Linked DNA regions of Cupriavidus necator N-1. The protein of the gene in region 2 interacts with the protein of the main gene of each other region in a pairwise test. Links are inferred from orthologs where the notes say so. Each region holds a gene or a part of one and is shown on either strand. Other genes may lie near its edges. The genes, in order: accC and cysM.

What was found.
Region 1: the proteins of cysM (region 2) and accC interact in binary tests that used the Escherichia coli proteins (3 or more experiments, as listed by UniProt). The link is inferred for Cupriavidus necator N-1 from one-to-one orthologs.

What each region holds. Positions count from the first base shown.
Region 1 is NC_015726.1:3,253,181-3,257,884, reverse strand. The notes cover bases 1-2,872. They hold accC (acetyl-CoA carboxylase biotin carboxylase subunit), read right to left. Parts: upstream 2,177-2,872; coding sequence 824-2,176; downstream 1-823. Other genes in these bases: accB (acetyl-CoA carboxylase biotin carboxyl carrier protein), read right to left, coding at 2,423-2,872; prmA (50S ribosomal protein L11 methyltransferase), read right to left, coding at 1-780. Outside these bases: more of accB, read right to left, coding at 2,873-2,878; aroQ (type II 3-dehydroquinate dehydratase), read right to left, coding at 3,044-3,541; CNE_RS15255 (TlpA family protein disulfide reductase), read right to left, coding at 3,738-4,286; CNE_RS15250 (hypothetical protein), read right to left, coding at 4,322-4,704. UniProt on the Escherichia coli protein: This protein is a component of the acetyl coenzyme A carboxylase complex; first, biotin carboxylase catalyzes the carboxylation of the carrier protein and then the transcarboxylase transfers the carboxyl group to form malonyl-CoA.
Region 2 is NC_015726.1:838,788-849,075, forward strand. What follows is about bases 4,225-7,168. They hold cysM (cysteine synthase CysM), read left to right. Parts: upstream 4,225-5,217; coding sequence 5,218-6,120; downstream 6,121-7,168. Other genes in these bases: CNE_RS03985 (solute carrier family 23 protein), read left to right, coding at 4,225-5,082; mltB (lytic murein transglycosylase B), read right to left, coding at 6,190-7,168. Also shown: CNE_RS03965 (UDP-glucose dehydrogenase family protein), read left to right, coding at 1-949; rfaE1 (D-glycero-beta-D-manno-heptose-7-phosphate kinase), read left to right, coding at 1,030-1,977; rfaD (ADP-glyceromanno-heptose 6-epimerase), read left to right, coding at 2,006-3,001; CNE_RS03980 (ComEA family DNA-binding protein), read left to right, coding at 3,157-3,543; more of CNE_RS03985, read left to right, coding at 3,781-4,224; more of mltB, read right to left, coding at 7,169-7,296; CNE_RS04000 (histone deacetylase family protein), read left to right, coding at 7,446-8,369; CNE_RS04005 (enoyl-CoA hydratase), read left to right, coding at 8,382-9,185; CNE_RS04010 (methionine ABC transporter ATP-binding protein), read left to right, coding at 9,350-10,288. UniProt on the Escherichia coli protein: Two cysteine synthase enzymes are found. Both catalyze the same reaction. Cysteine synthase B can also use thiosulfate in place of sulfide to give cysteine thiosulfonate as a product.

The DNA.
Region 1 (4,704 bases), 2.4 Mb from region 2 along the record:
GGACAGCACCAGCCGTCCGCCGGCGCGCACGCGCGCGCTCAGCATGGCGGCCATCAGCTTGAGCGGATTGGACAGGATATTGGCGACCACCAGGTCGTAGCTGGCCTCGGATACCGATTCGGGAAGCGCGAACGAGGCTTCCACCCGGTTGCGCTCGGCGTTGTAGCGCGACGCTTCCACCGCGTTGGGATCGATGTCGATGCCGACGGTGTCGCCCGCGCCCAGCTTGCGCGCCACGATGGCCAGGATGCCGGAGCCGCAGCCGTAGTCGAGCACGGTCTCGCCCGGCTTCAGGTTCTGCTCCAGCCACTGCATGCACAGCCGCGTGGTGGGATGGCTGCCGGTGCCGAAGGCCAGGCCCGGGTCGAGTTCCAGCACCACGGCATCGGGCTCGGGTGCTTCGTGCCACGACGGCACCACCCAGATGCGCTCGCCGATGCGGATCGGCTCGAACTGGGATTGCGTCAGCCGCACCCAGTCCTGGTCCTCGACCGCGCGCAGCTGGTAGGCCGGCACCGGATCGATGCCAAGCTGGTTGGCGGCTGCCGCTACCACCACGGCCGGATCGGCATCGTCGCCGAACAGCGCCACCACGCGCGAGCGGTTCCACGCGAGTTGCTTCGGTTCCAGCCCGGGCTCGCCAAAGAGCGGCTGCTCGTCGGGCGTGTCGGCATCGGCATCTTCCACCGAGACCGACAGCGCGCCGAGGTCGAACAGGGCATCAGACCAGGCTTCGGCCTGGTCCTGCGCCACTTCGATCACACATTCCTGAAATGCCACGGGCTTCCTTGCTTGCTGCTTGTGTATTGCGGGTAACGTTGCGTCAGGCCTTCGCGCGCTCCGCCAGGCGATGCTCGAGGTAGTGGATGCTGGTGCCGCCTTCAACGAAGTTGGCATCCATCATCAGCTCGCGGTGCAGCGGCACGTTGGTCTGGATCCCGTCCACCACCATTTCCGACAGCGCGATGCGCATGCGGGCAATGGCCTGCTCGCGCGTGGCACCGTAAGTAATGATCTTGCCGATCATCGAATCGTAGTTGGGCGGGACGAAGTAACCATCATACGCGTGCGAGTCGACCCGCACACCCGGACCGCCGGGCATGTGCCAGGCGGTGATGCGGCCCGGCGACGGCGTGAACTTGAACGGATCCTCGGCGTTCACGCGGCATTCGATCGCGTGGCCACGGAACTGCACATCCTTCTGGCGCAAGCGCAGCTTCTCGCCGAAGGCGATGCGGATCTGCTCCTGCACAATGTCGATGCCGGTGATCATCTCGGTGACCGGGTGCTCGACCTGCACGCGCGTGTTCATCTCGATGAAGTAGAACTCGTTGTTCTCGTACAGGAACTCGAACGTGCCGGCGCCGCGATAGCCCATCTTCTTGCAGGCCTCGGCGCAGCGGTCGCCGATGCGCTCGATCAGGCGGCGCGGAATGTGCGGTGCGGGCGCTTCCTCGATCACCTTCTGGTGGCGGCGCTGCATCGAGCAGTCGCGCTCGCCCAGCCAGATCGCCTGGCGGTGCTGGTCGGCGAGGATCTGGATTTCCACATGGCGCGGGTTCTCAAGGAACTTCTCCATGTAGACCTCGGGATTGCCGAAGGCGCGCCCGGCTTCTTCGCGCGTCATGTTGACGGCGTTGATCAGCGCGGCTTCCGTGTGCACCACGCGCATGCCGCGGCCACCGCCGCCGCCTGCGGCCTTGATGATCACCGGGTAGCCCACGCGGCGCGCAGTGGCCAGGATTTCCTTGGGGTCGTCGGGCAGGGCGCCGTCCGAGCCGGGCACGCACGGCACGCCGGCCTTGATCATGGATTGCTTGGCCGACACCTTGTCGCCCATCAGGCGGATGCTGTCGGCGGTCGGGCCGATAAAGACGAAGCCGGATTTCTCCACACGCTCGGCAAAATCGGCGTTCTCGGACAGGAAGCCGTAGCCGGGGTGGATGGCTTGCGCGTCGGTCACTTCGGCGGCCGAGATGATGGCCGGCATGTTCAGGTATGACAGCGGCGACGGGGCCGGGCCGATGCAGACGGCTTCGTCTGCCAGGCGTACGTACTTGGCCTCCTTGTCGGCCTCGGAGTACACCACGACCGTCTTGATGCCCAGTTCGCGGCAGGCGCGCTGGATGCGAAGAGCGATTTCGCCGCGGTTCGCGATCAGAATTTTTTCAAACATGGTCTCTCTCTGCGAGAACAGTAGCGGTCCCGCTGCGTGCCGCAACGGCACGCCGGGCGCGCGGCCCGGGGGCTGTCGCCGCCGCGGCCGCCATACTGCGCGGAACTGCATGGAACTGCACGGAACGGGCCGCGAAGCCCACAACGTCCCTGGCGCCAAACAACGCCATGGCATGCCGCGCGGGCACTGCTGCGGGGGCCACTTGCGTGGCCGATGGCAGCGTGCGGCATGGCATGCCGGTCAGGATCAGCCGATGACGAACAGCGGCTGGCCGTATTCGACGGCCTGGCCGTTCTCGACCAGGATTTCCTTGATGACGCCGGCCTTGTCGCACTCGATTTCGTTGAGCAGCTTCATGGCTTCGATGATGCAGACGGTCTGGCCTTCCTTGACCGAGTCGCCGACGTTGACGAACGGCGCGGCGCCCGGCGACGGCGCACGGTAGAACGTGCCTACCATCGGCGAGGTCACCACATGGCCGGCGGGCAGCTGGGCGACGGGCTCTGCAGCCGGTGCCGCAGCCGGTGCGGCGGCCGCGGCGGGCGGCAGCGCCTGCATCTGCGGCATGGCCATCGGCGCGGCGACGATTTGCGGCGGTTGCTTGACGATGCGTACCTTGCCGTCGCCTTCGGTGACTTCCAGCTCGGAGATGCCGGATTCGGCCACCAGGTCGATAAGCGTCTTCAGCTTGCGCAGGTCCATCTTTTTATCCTCCTGAATCGGGTTATCCGGCCGCTGCCCGGGACGGGCCGCGGCGGAAGAATCGTGTTGCCGGCCACCGGAAATCCGCGCCCGCCGTGCCGAGGCACGCCAACGGGCGCAGGCCGCCGGGCGGCGCGCGCAGGTTGTCGAAAAAATCTTGGGAGTTCAGCTCCCCGAACTCTCGGGTGGCGGCTGCTCCTGGTCCAGCACATAGTCCAGCGCCAGCAGGTAACCCTGCCAGCCGAGCCCGCAGATCACTCCGACCGCCACGTCAGAGAAATAGGAGTGGTGGCGAAAGCTTTCGCGCCGGTGCACGTTGGACAGGTGCACCTCGACGAACGGGATCGCCACGCCGGCCAGGGCATCGCGCAGTGCCACGCTGGTGTGCGTGTAGGCAGCCGGGTTGATGATGATGAACTCGACCCCTTCCGCGCGTGCGGCGTGGATGCGGTCGACCAGTGCCCCCTCATGGTTGGACTGGAACGTATCCAGCGAAACGCCGGCTTTTGCCGCGCGTTCGGCGAGGGCCGCGTCGATATCGGCAAGCGTCGTGTACCCGTAGGTTTCTGGCTCGCGCGTGCCCAGCAGGTTCAGGTTTGGCCCATGCAGGACCAGCACCTTGCGGTAGCGGGCTGAGCGACGGAGGGAGCGGGTTGCAGTCACGGCGGCTCGACCAGATCAACGAAATTGCGCGGAGATTACCGTAGCTTAGAGGGATTTGTCTAGCGCGCGATACAAGGCTTGGCGACCTTTGCGACGCTTCGGCGGCCCTTGAAGCACTTTCTGGCCGTTTTGGTGCCCCGGCGAAACAAATCGCTGAAGAAAACCGAAATTCAGCGAACTTGGCGGAAGAATATGCTCAGGCGCGTGGCAGCACGGCCCGCAGTTCCTCAGCCGTCACCCGTCCCATCTTGCGATACTTCACCGATCCGTCCGGGTTGATCACCACGGTATAGGGCAGGCCGCCGGCGCTGTTGCCGAAGTTGCGCGACAGCTCGGTGCCGGCAAAACCGGCCACGGCGAGCGGGTAGGCCACCGGGACCTTCGTGGTGAACTGCTGGATATTGGCGGCGGAATCGATGCCGATGCCGACAAACTCGACCTGGCGGCTCTTGTATTCCTCATGCAGCGCGGTCAGCTCCGGCATTTCCTCGACACACGGCCCGCACCAGGGCGCCCAGAAGTTGATCACCACGGTCTTGCCGCGCAGCTTGCCCAGGTCCAGGTCAGCGCCGGCGGCGTCGGGCAGGCGTGTCTGGAAGAAGGTTTCCACCGCCTGGTCGCTGGCGGGCTTGGGCGAGAACACGAAATGGCCGGCCAGTGCGCCGGTGGCGCAGGCGACCACGGCCACGGCGATCCACAGCCAGAGGCGGGAGCGGCGGGCGGGCGAGGAAACGGTTTCAGTCATGGGGATGGCTCGGACCTGTGTAGTAGGGGCGGGCGTCAGGCCGGGTCGGCATCGCCGGGCGCGTCCATCAGCGCCCGTACCGCCTGCACGTCGGCGCGGGCCGGGCGCCCCGAGGCGTCGGCACGCACGGCGCCGCGTTCGTCGACGGCATCATACAGTGCTATATGAATGCCGACTGGGGCACCCAGTTCCGCGCGCACCTCGCCGGCGAGCAGCCGGGCCTCGCGGCGGTCGGGCCACTGGCCCTTCCACAGGAAGCTGAGGGTCTCGACCTCGCCGCGGCCGCCGAAATGCCGGCTCTCGCTGGTCTCGAAGTCCACGCCGGCGTTGATCAGGTGCAGCGTCGCATCCTTGGCGCTGTCGCAGAAGCACTGCAGATAGATATCGGAGTGCTCGGTGGCGGTGCCGTTGAGCACGG
Region 2 (10,288 bases):
CCTGCAGTTCTCAGTGGTGTCGAACCCCGAGTTCCTGAAGGAGGGCGCCGCGGTCGAGGACTTCATGCGCCCGGACCGCATCGTGCTGGGCTGCAACGCCGACGTCGCCGGCCGCCACGCGCAGGCCACCATGCGCCAGCTTTACGCGCCGTTCAACCGGCACCACGAGCGCACCTTCTACATGGACGTGCGCTCGGCCGAGTTCACCAAGTACGCGGCCAATTCGATGCTGGCCACGCGCATCTCGTTCATGAACGAGCTGGCCAACCTGGCCGACGAGGTTGGCGCCGATATCGAACTGGTGCGCATGGGCATCGGTTCGGACCCGCGCATCGGCTACAGCTTCCTGTATGCCGGTGCTGGCTATGGCGGTTCATGCTTTCCCAAGGACGTGCAGGCGCTGATGCGCACTGCCGCCGACCATGGCAAGCCAATGCGCGTGCTGGAGGCGGTGGAATCGGTCAACGGCGCGCAGAAGCGCGTGCTGGGCGACAAGGTCGTGCGCCGCTTCGGCGATGACCTGACCGGCCGCACCTTTGCCGTGTGGGGCCTGGCCTTCAAGCCCAACACCGACGACATGCGCGAGGCGCCGTCGCGGGTGCTGGCGCGCGAACTGGTGTCGCGCGGCGCGTCGCTGCGCATGCACGACCCGGTGTCGATGGCCGAAGCCCGGCGCGTGCTGGATGCCGACCTGGCCGACCTGCCGGGCGGCGCCGCGCGCGTGAGTTTCCATGAGAACCAGATGGATGCGCTGGACGGCGCCGACGCGCTGGTGATCGTGACCGAATGGAAGGTGTTCCGCAGCCCCGACTTCGGCCAGATCAAGCGGCGCCTGAAGACCCCGGTGATCTTCGACGGGCGCAACCTGTATGAGCCCGAGGCCATGGTCGAGAACGGCGTGGAGTACCACGCCATCGGCCGCCCGACCCGGCCGGCCGTGAACGAATGAGGCGCCGGCGGGTCAACGGACTCATCAACCGATAAGCTAGCGCGACGGCTGCGGCCGTCGCGATATTGCCAAGGATCTTCATGAACAAGACCGTCATTCCGCAGGAGCAGATCCGGCAGTCCCATATCCTGGTGGTCGGCGACATGATGCTGGACCGCTACTGGTTCGGCGATGTGGAACGGATCTCGCCGGAAGCGCCGGTGCCGGTGGTGCAGGTCAAGCGCAGCGACGAGCGCCTGGGCGGCGCCGCCAACGTGGCCCGCAATGCCGCGGCATTGGGCGCACGCGTGGGCATGCTGGGCGTGGTCGGCGACGACGAGCCGGCCCGAACGCTCGAAACGTTGCTGGGCGAGAGCCACGTGCAGCCCTATCTGCACCGCGATCCCAAGCTCAACACCACCATCAAGCTGCGCGTGGTGGCGCACCAGCAGCAGTTGCTGCGCGTGGATTTCGAGAGCGCGCCGGCGCATGAAGTGCTGGCCGCGGTACAGGACCGCTTCCTGGCCCTGATCAACGACTACCAGGTGCTGGTGCTTTCCGATTACGGCAAAGGCGGCCTGACCCACGTCACGCGCATGATCGACGCCAGCCGCGCAGCCGGGCGCAAGGTGCTGATCGACCCCAAGGGAGACGACTACTCGCGCTACCGCGGCGCCACCCTGATCACCCCCAACCGGGCCGAGATGCGTGCCGTGGTCGGCGCCTGGAAGACCGAGGCCGACCTGACCATCCGCGCGCAGAACCTGCGCCGCGGGCTGCAGTTGGAGGCACTGCTGCTGACGCGCTCGGAAGAGGGCATGACGCTCTACACCGAGGCCGAAGTGCTGCACGTCTCCGCCCAGGCGCGCGAGGTCTATGATGTATCGGGTGCTGGCGATACCGTGATTGCCACGCTCGCCACCATGCTGGGTGCCGGCGTGCCGCTCAAGGAAGCCGTGCAGCTTGCCAATCGTGCCGGCGCCATCGTGGTGGGCAAGCTTGGTACCGCCGTCGTCTCCTATTCTGAATTGTTCGGCGCCGCCCCGTGAGGCGTGGCGCCCCCATCCTGATCCGACCATGACCATCATCGTCACCGGCGCCGCTGGCTTTATCGGCAGCAACCTCGTCAAGGGTCTGAACGACCGCGGCGAGACCAACGTCATCGCCGTCGATAACCTGACCCGTGCCGACAAGTTCCACAACCTGGTCGACTGCGAGATCTCCGACTACCTTGACAAGCAGGACTTCCTCGCGCGCTTAGCCCGCGGCGAGTTCGGCAAGGTGCGGGCGGTATTCCATGAAGGCGCGTGCTCCGACACCATGGAGACCGACGGCCGCTACATGATGGAGAACAACTACCGTTACACGCTGTCGCTGATGGAGAGCTGCCTGGAACAAGGCACGCAGTTCCTGTACGCGTCGTCGGCGGCCACCTACGGCGCCTCGCAGGTGTTCCGCGAAGACCGCGAGTTCGAGCGCCCGCTGAACGTGTACGGCTACTCCAAGTTCCTGTTCGACCAGATCGTGCGGCGCCGGCTGCCGTCGGCGCTGTCGCAGATCGTGGGCTTCCGCTACTTCAACGTGTACGGCCCGCGTGAAACGCACAAGGGCCGCATGGCCTCGGTTGCCTACCACAACTTCAACCAGTTCCGCGCCGACGGCACGGTGAAGCTGTTCGGCGAGTACGGCGGCTATGCCCCCGGCATGCAGAGCCGCGACTTCGTCTCGGTCGAGGACGTGGTCAAGGTCAACCTGCACTTCTTTGACCATCCGGACAAGTCCGGCATCTTCAACCTCGGCACCGGCCGCGCGCAGCCGTTCAACGACATCGCCGCCACCGTGGTCAACACCCTGCGCGAGGCCGAAGGCAAGCCGCGCCTGTCGCTGGAAGAACTGGTGCAGGAAGGCCTGCTCGAGTACGTCAAGTTCCCCGATGCGCTGCGCGGCAAGTACCAGTGCTTTACGCAGTCGGATGTGTCGAAGCTGCGCAGCGCCGGCTACAGCGAGCCCTTCCTGTCCGTCGAGGAAGGCGTGGCGCGCTACTGCCGCTGGCTGATCGAACGCGCCGGCTGATACCGGCGCGCAACCGGCTGACACGCTTTCGTGCGGCCGGTGTCAACTTTTGTTGCTGCATGGGCCGCCGCTGCGGCCCGCCCCTATCCTGACCTGACCTCGCCGCCCCGGCGGGGGGTGGTACCTCAGACCATCCACAGGAAAGGAGAGCCTTCATTTTCAAGCATTGGGTCCGGCAACTTGCCCGGCGTTTTTCCCTGGTTTCCCTCGCTGCAACCATCTGCCTGTTCGCGGGCGGTGCCGCGCATGCCGCCATCGATGTCAATACGGCGGACGAGGCGGCCCTGACCTCGGTCAAGGGCGTGGGACCAGCCACCGCCCGCAACATCATCGACGAACGCAACAAGCGTGGGCCCTACAAGGACGCCGCGGACCTGGCCGAGCGCGTCAGTGGCATCGGGCCGAAGTCCGTGGCGAAGCTGCAGGACGCTGGCCTTGCCATCGGCACGAAGGGAACCGCAGCAGCGGCGCCGCCTGCGGCCGCCACCCCGGCCAAGACAGCCAAGGCAGCGCCCGCTGGCGCCGCCAAGCCAGCGCGCTGACAGGGTCACGGTCCGGCGTCCGGCCGCGCAGCGGCCGGACGCTCTCCGTGCTGGTATGGGTTGTGCTAGACCCTTGCCGCTTCGCACGCCCCGTGGCGGCGGAGTATCATGCGGACGCCGCGCCGGCAGGATCTGCCGCGCGCGGCTGCCGACAGGCACGCATCTACCAGACAACCAGGCACAAACGCGGCGGCTGCCGACCAGGCGGCCAGCCCGGACCACAGGGAGCAGAACAATATGGCGAATGGCGAGGACGCGGGATTCCTGCCGCAATGGCGGCTCAAGACCGAAGGCGTGATCGGGCCGGATGAGCGGCTGCCCGCCGGACAGACGCTGCTGGCCGGCATCCAGCACGTGGTGGCGATGTTCGGCTCGACCGCCATTGCACCGATCCTGATGGGTTTCAACCCGAATATCGCCATCCTGTTTTCCGGCATCGGCACGCTGATCTTCTTCCTGTGCGTGCGCGGGCGGGTGCCGAGCTACCTTGGCTCCAGCTTCGCCTTCATCGCCGTGGTGATCGCTGCCACTGGCTACGCGGGCAGCGGCCCCAACCTCAATATCCCGGTGGCGCTGGGCGGCATCATCGCCGCCGGTGCGCTGTACACGGTGATCGGCCTGATCGTGCAGGCGGTGGGCTACGCCTGGGTCGAAAAGCTGATGCCGCCGGTGGTGACCGGGGCGATCGTCGCGGCGATCGGGCTGAACCTGGCCCCGGTGGCGGTCAAGGCGGTCAGCGGCGCGGCCCTCGATACCTGGGTGGGCCTGCTGACGGTGGTGGCCGTGGGGCTGGTGGCGGTGCGCGCGCCCGGCATGATCGGGCGTCTGCCGGTGCTGATCGGCGGCCTGGCCGGCTACCTCGCCTACTACCTGGGCACCAACGTGATGGGGCTGGGCAAGCCGATCGACTTCTCGGGCGTGGCAGCGGCCAGCTGGTTCGGGCTGCCGGCGTTCACCGCACCGACCTTCGAGTTCAGCGCCATGCTGCTGATCGCGCCGGTGGCGATTGTGCTGGTGGCGGAGAACCTGGGCCATATCAAGGCCATCGGCGTGATGACCGGGCGCAACCTGGACCCGTATATCGGCCGTGCCTTTATCGGCGACGGCATCGCGACCATGCTGTCGGCCAGCGGCGGCGGCACCGGCGTGACCACTTATGCCGAGAACATGGGCGTGATGGCGGTCACCAAGATCTACTCGACGCTGATCTTCGTGGTGGCGGCCGCGGTGGCTATCCTGCTGGGCTTCTCGCCCAAGTTCGGTGCGCTGATCCTGACCATCCCGGGTCCGGTGATCGGCGGGTTGACCATCGTCGTGTTCGGCCTGATCGCAGCGACAGCGGGCCGGATCTGGGTGCAGAACAAGGTGGACTTCTCCAGCTCGCGCAACCTGATCACGGTTGGCGCCACGCTGACGGTGGCAGCCGGCGACCTGACGCTGAAGCTGGGCGGCATGACGCTGGGCGGCATCGGTACTGCCACCTTCGGCTGCATCCTGCTGTACCACCTGCTGGGCGAAGGCAACCACGAAGAAGGCTGAGCCACGGCAGGATGGGCGCAGGCGGGCGGGAGGCAGCGTAAATCCCGCCTGCCGGCGAGGGATAGGTGTCTGGATTACAATGGCCGGCGAATTGGAATCCCCCGTTTGCGACCCTCTTTCGCGACCCCTCGCCCCATGGCCTACAAGACAATTGAAGACACCATCGGCAACACGCCGCTGGTCAGACTGCAGCGCATCCCCGGTGCCGCCAACGACGCGCGCGGCAATGTGATCCTCGGCAAGCTCGAAGGCAACAACCCGGCCGGTTCGGTCAAGGACCGCCCCGCGGTGTCGATGATCGCCCGGGCCGAGGCGCGCGGGCGCATCAAGCCGGGCGACACCCTGATCGAGGCGACTTCCGGCAATACCGGCATCGCGCTGGCCATGGCAGCCGCCATCCGCGGCTACAAGATGGTGCTGATCATGCCCGAGGACCTGAGCCTCGAGCGCCGCCAGAGCATGGCGGCCTACGGTGCCGAGATCATCCTGACCCCGGTCAAGGGCGGCATGGAGTACGCCCGCGACCTGGCGGATTCGATGGAGCGCGACGGCAAGGGCGTGATCCTCGACCAGTTCGCCAACCCGGACAACCCGCAGGCCCACTACGAGGGCACCGGGCCGGAGATCTGGCGCGATACCGACGGCCGCATCACCCACTTCGTTTCTGCGATGGGCACCACCGGCACCATTACCGGCGTGTCGCGCTACCTGAAGGAACAGAACCCGGAGATCCAGGTCATCGGCGCGCAGCCGGCCGACGGCTCGCGCATCCCGGGCATCCGCAAGTGGCCCGAGGCGTATCTGCCCAAGATCTACGATGCCAGCTACATCGACCGCACCGAGCCGGTGAGCCAGGGCGACGCCGAGCACATGGCGCGGCGCATGGCATCCGAAGAGGGCATCTTCTGCGGCATTTCGGCGGCCGGCGCGCTCTGTGTTGCGCTGCGCATTGCCGAGGAAGTGGAGAACGCCACCATCGTCTTCGTGGTGTGCGACCGCGGCGACCGCTACCTGTCGACCGGCGTGTTCCCGGCGTGACCTGAACCGGTGCCAACAAGAAAGGCCTCGCAAATTGCGAGGCCTTTTTGCTTTGGCGGGCAGCTGGCATCAACCCATCGCCGCCTTGACCGCCTCGCCCAGCTGGTACACCGCCAGCGCATAGAAGAAGCTGCGGTTGTAGCGTGTCAGCACGTAGAAGTTGCGCAGGCCGAGCAGGTATTCGGTCGGTTGGTCGGGGGTGGGCAGGTCCACCACCAGCACGCCGGTCTCGCCTTCGCGCACGGGGTCGATCGGCTCGTCCACGCGCAAGCCGGCGCGGGTCAGCTGGTTGAGCGTGCGCGTGGGCCATGGCTCGCCGTCGGCCGCCGCCGTGGCGACACCCAGGCTGCCGGCGTCGCCGGCAATGCGCCACACCACCGGGCGGCCCGGCTCCCAGCCGTGCAGCTGCAGGAAGCGCGCGACACTGCCGATGGCATCGGTAGGGCTGTTGCGCAGGTCGATGCGACCGTTGTTGTCGTAGTCGATGGCGTATTCGCGCAGGCTGGTCGGCATGAACTGCGGGATGCCGATCGCGCCCGCGAAGGAGCCCAGCACCGAGTACACGTCGGTGCGGGTGTCGCGGCACCACAGCAGGTAGTCGGCCAGCTGGTTGCGGAACAGCGTGCTGCGGGCTTCGCGGTTGGGCGTGTCCGGGTAGTCGAAGGCGAGCGTGGACAGCGAGTCGAGCACGCGGAAGGTGCCCATGTCGCGGCCGTAGATGGTTTCCACGCCGATGATGCCGACGATGACCGAGGCCGGTACGCCGAACTCGGCTTCGGCACGGCGCAGCGTGTCGCGGTTGTCCTGCCAGAAGCGCACGCCCGCGTTGATGCGGATCGGCTCGATAAAGCGCGAGCGGTAGGTGCGCCAGCTTTTGCGGCCGGTGGTGGCGGGCGGCATGATCAGCCGCACCACGGTGGCCGAATAGACCGCCTGGCTAAACCACTCCTGCAGCATCCCGCGGTCAAGGCGGTGGCGGGCCACCATCTCGTCGATAAACGCGCGGGTCTGCGGATTGTCGCGGTAGCGGCCGGGTTCGATCTCTTCCTCGCGCATGCTGACGCGGCGCTTGCCCGCGGCGAGCAGGCTGGGGGAGAGGCCGCAGAGTCCGAGTGCGGCAGCGGAAAGCGCGGCGCCCAGCAGGGGGCGTCGCAGTGAGCGCTGGGTGTCGGTCATGATGTCCTTTGCAAGTCGCACCGAGTATAGCGGATGCCACTGCGGCAACTACGGGCAAGCCGTCACGGCATGGCGCGCCAGTGCCGCTGGGTGGCATGGGCTGGCGTGTGCTAACGTAGCGATTGGAGACAACATTGCGACGATAAGAGATGCCGACAGGCTATTACACGCACCCCGAGTTCCAGCGGCACGAGATGGGGCATTTCCATCCTGAGTGCCCGGAACGCCTGCAGGCGATCGAGGATCACCTGATTTCGCACGGCCTGGACGGGCTGCTGGAGCGCCGCGAAGCCCCGCCCGCCACGCGCGAGCAGCTGGAGCGCGTGCACCGTCCCGACTATGTCGATTCGCTCGAACGCGCCAGCCCGGCCAGCGGCTATCACGCGATCGATCCGGATACCTCGATGAACTCGCACACGCTTGCCGCCGCCACGCTGGCCGCGGGCGCGGCGGTGGCGGCCACCGATGCGGTGATCGCGGGCGAGTTCGAGAACGCGTTCTGCTGCGTGCGCCCGCCCGGCCACCACGCCGAGCCTGACCGCGCCATGGGCTTCTGCTTCTACAACAACGTCGCCATTGCCGCGCGCCACGCGCTGCGGGCGCACGGCCTGGAGCGCGTGGCCATCATCGATTTCGACGTGCACCACGGCAACGGCACCGAAGCGGCGTTCCGCGGCGACGAGCAGGTGATGATGTGCAGCATCTTCCAGCACCCGTTCTATCCGTACAGCGGCACCGAGCATCTCGCGCCCAATATGGTCAACATCCCGCTGCCGGCCTATACCAACGGCGTGGCCGTGCGTGAAGTGGTCGAGACCATCTGGCTGCCGCGGCTCAATGAATTCCGCCCGCAGATGCTGTTTATCTCCGCCGGCTTTGATGCGCACCGCGAGGACGACCTGGGCCAGATGGGCCTGGTGGAGCAGGACTACGCCTGGATTACCGGCCAGTTGGTGGACCTTGCGCGCGTCCATGCGCAGGGCCGCATCGTCAGCTGCCTGGAGGGGGGCTACAACCTGAGCGCGCTGGGCCGCAGCGTGCTGGCGCACCTGAAGGTGCTGCTGGAACGATAGGAGAGCATGGCCATGGCCGAGAACGATGCGCGCGTGGACGCGCCGCTGCTGACCGAAGTGCGCGACACCGCGGGCGTGGTGCGACTGACCATGAATCGGCCGCAGGCGTTCAATGCGCTGTCAGAAGGGCTGCTCGACGCGCTGACCGAGGCCCTCGGCCGGCTGGCGTCGGACCACACCGTGCGCGTGGTGGTGCTGGCCGGCGCCGGCAAGGCCTTCTGCGCCGGGCACGACCTGCGCGAGATGCGGGCCTCGCCGTCGCACGACTACTACCGGCGCCTGTTCGACCGCTGCACCCGCATGATGATGGTGATCCAGAAGATGCCGCAGCCGGTGCTTGCGCGCGTGCAGGGCATCGCCACGGCGGCGGGCTGCCAGCTGGTGGCCATGTGCGACCTTGCGGTGGCCGCCGACGATGCGCGCTTTGCGGTATCCGGCGTCAACCTGGGCCTGTTCTGCTCGACGCCCGGGGTGGCGTTGTCGCGCAACCTGCACCGCAAGCAGGCAATGGAGATGCTGCTGACCGGCGACATGATCGACGCCGAAACCGCCCGTGAGCGCGGGCTGGTGAACCGGGTGGTGCCCGCTGGGCAGCTGGACCAAGAGGTGGCGCGCCTGGCCGCCAGCATCTGCGCCAAGCCGGCCGCCGCGGTGGCCGCGGGCAAGGGCCTGTTCTACCGCCAGCTGGAAATGGGCATCGAGGCCGCCTACCAGCTCGCCGGCCAGACCATGGCCTGCAACATGATGGACGAGTCGGCGCTGGAGGGGGTGCAGGCCTTCATTGACAAGCGTTCGCCGTCCTGGCGTGGCTCATAGTCGACTTTCTCGCTTCTTATATGCCGGGAACGTATAAAGACATCGGCAAAAAGTCGTTTATGGTATGAAGCGAATCGCATAAAATACGCGCTTCAGAAAAATAACGAGCGGCAACAGCGCTGGAGATCCCTCGCCTGTTGCCGTTTTCTTTTGGTCACCTTTCCATGATCGAACTGCAAGGACTGTCGCAGCGCTTCCCGGGCGCGTCTGGCGACGTGCATGCATTGCGGGACGTCAGCCTGTCGATAGCGGCGGGCGAAGTCTTCGGCATTATCGGCCGCAGCGGCGCCGGCAAGAGCACCCTGGTACGCGCCATCAATCTGCTGAACCGGCCCTCGAGCGGCCGCGTGATTGTCGCGGGCCAGGAACTGACAGCGCTGGACACGGGCGCGCTGCGCCTGGCACGCCGCGAGATCGGCATGATCTTCCAGCACTTCAACCTGCTGTCGTCGCGCACGGTGTATGAGAACGTGGCGCTGCCGCTGGAACTGGCCGGCAAGCCCAAGGCCGAGATCGCCGCGACGGTGCTGCCGCTGCTGGACCTGGTGGGCCTGTCGGAGCTGAAGGACCGCTATCCGGCGCAGATCAGCGGCGGGCAGAAGCAGCGCGTGGGCATTGCACGCGCTCTTGCCAGCAAGCCCAAGGTGCTGCTGTCGGACGAGGCCACTTCCGCGCTGGACCCGGAAACCACCCGCTCCATCCTGGAACTGCTCAAGCAGATCAACCGCGACCTGGGCCTGACCATCGTGATGATCACGCACCAGATGGAAGTCATCAAGCAGGTCTGCGACCGCGTGGCCGTGCTTGAAGCCGGCCAGGTGGTGGAGACCGGGCGCGTGATCGACGTATTCCTGCGCCCGCAGCACGACGTCACGCGCGCCATGATCGGCGACGTCATCTCGCAGGAGCTGCCGGCCAGCGTGCTCAAGCGCGTGGAGAGCCGGCTGGGCAACGGGCGCGACCACGTCTACCGCCTGGCCTTCACCGGCGAGGGCGTGGACCAGCCGGTGCTGGCCCAGGCAATCCGCCGCTACGGGCTGGACTTCAATATCTTGCACGGCCATATCGACGAGATCCAGGGCCAGGCCTTCGGCTCGCTGGCG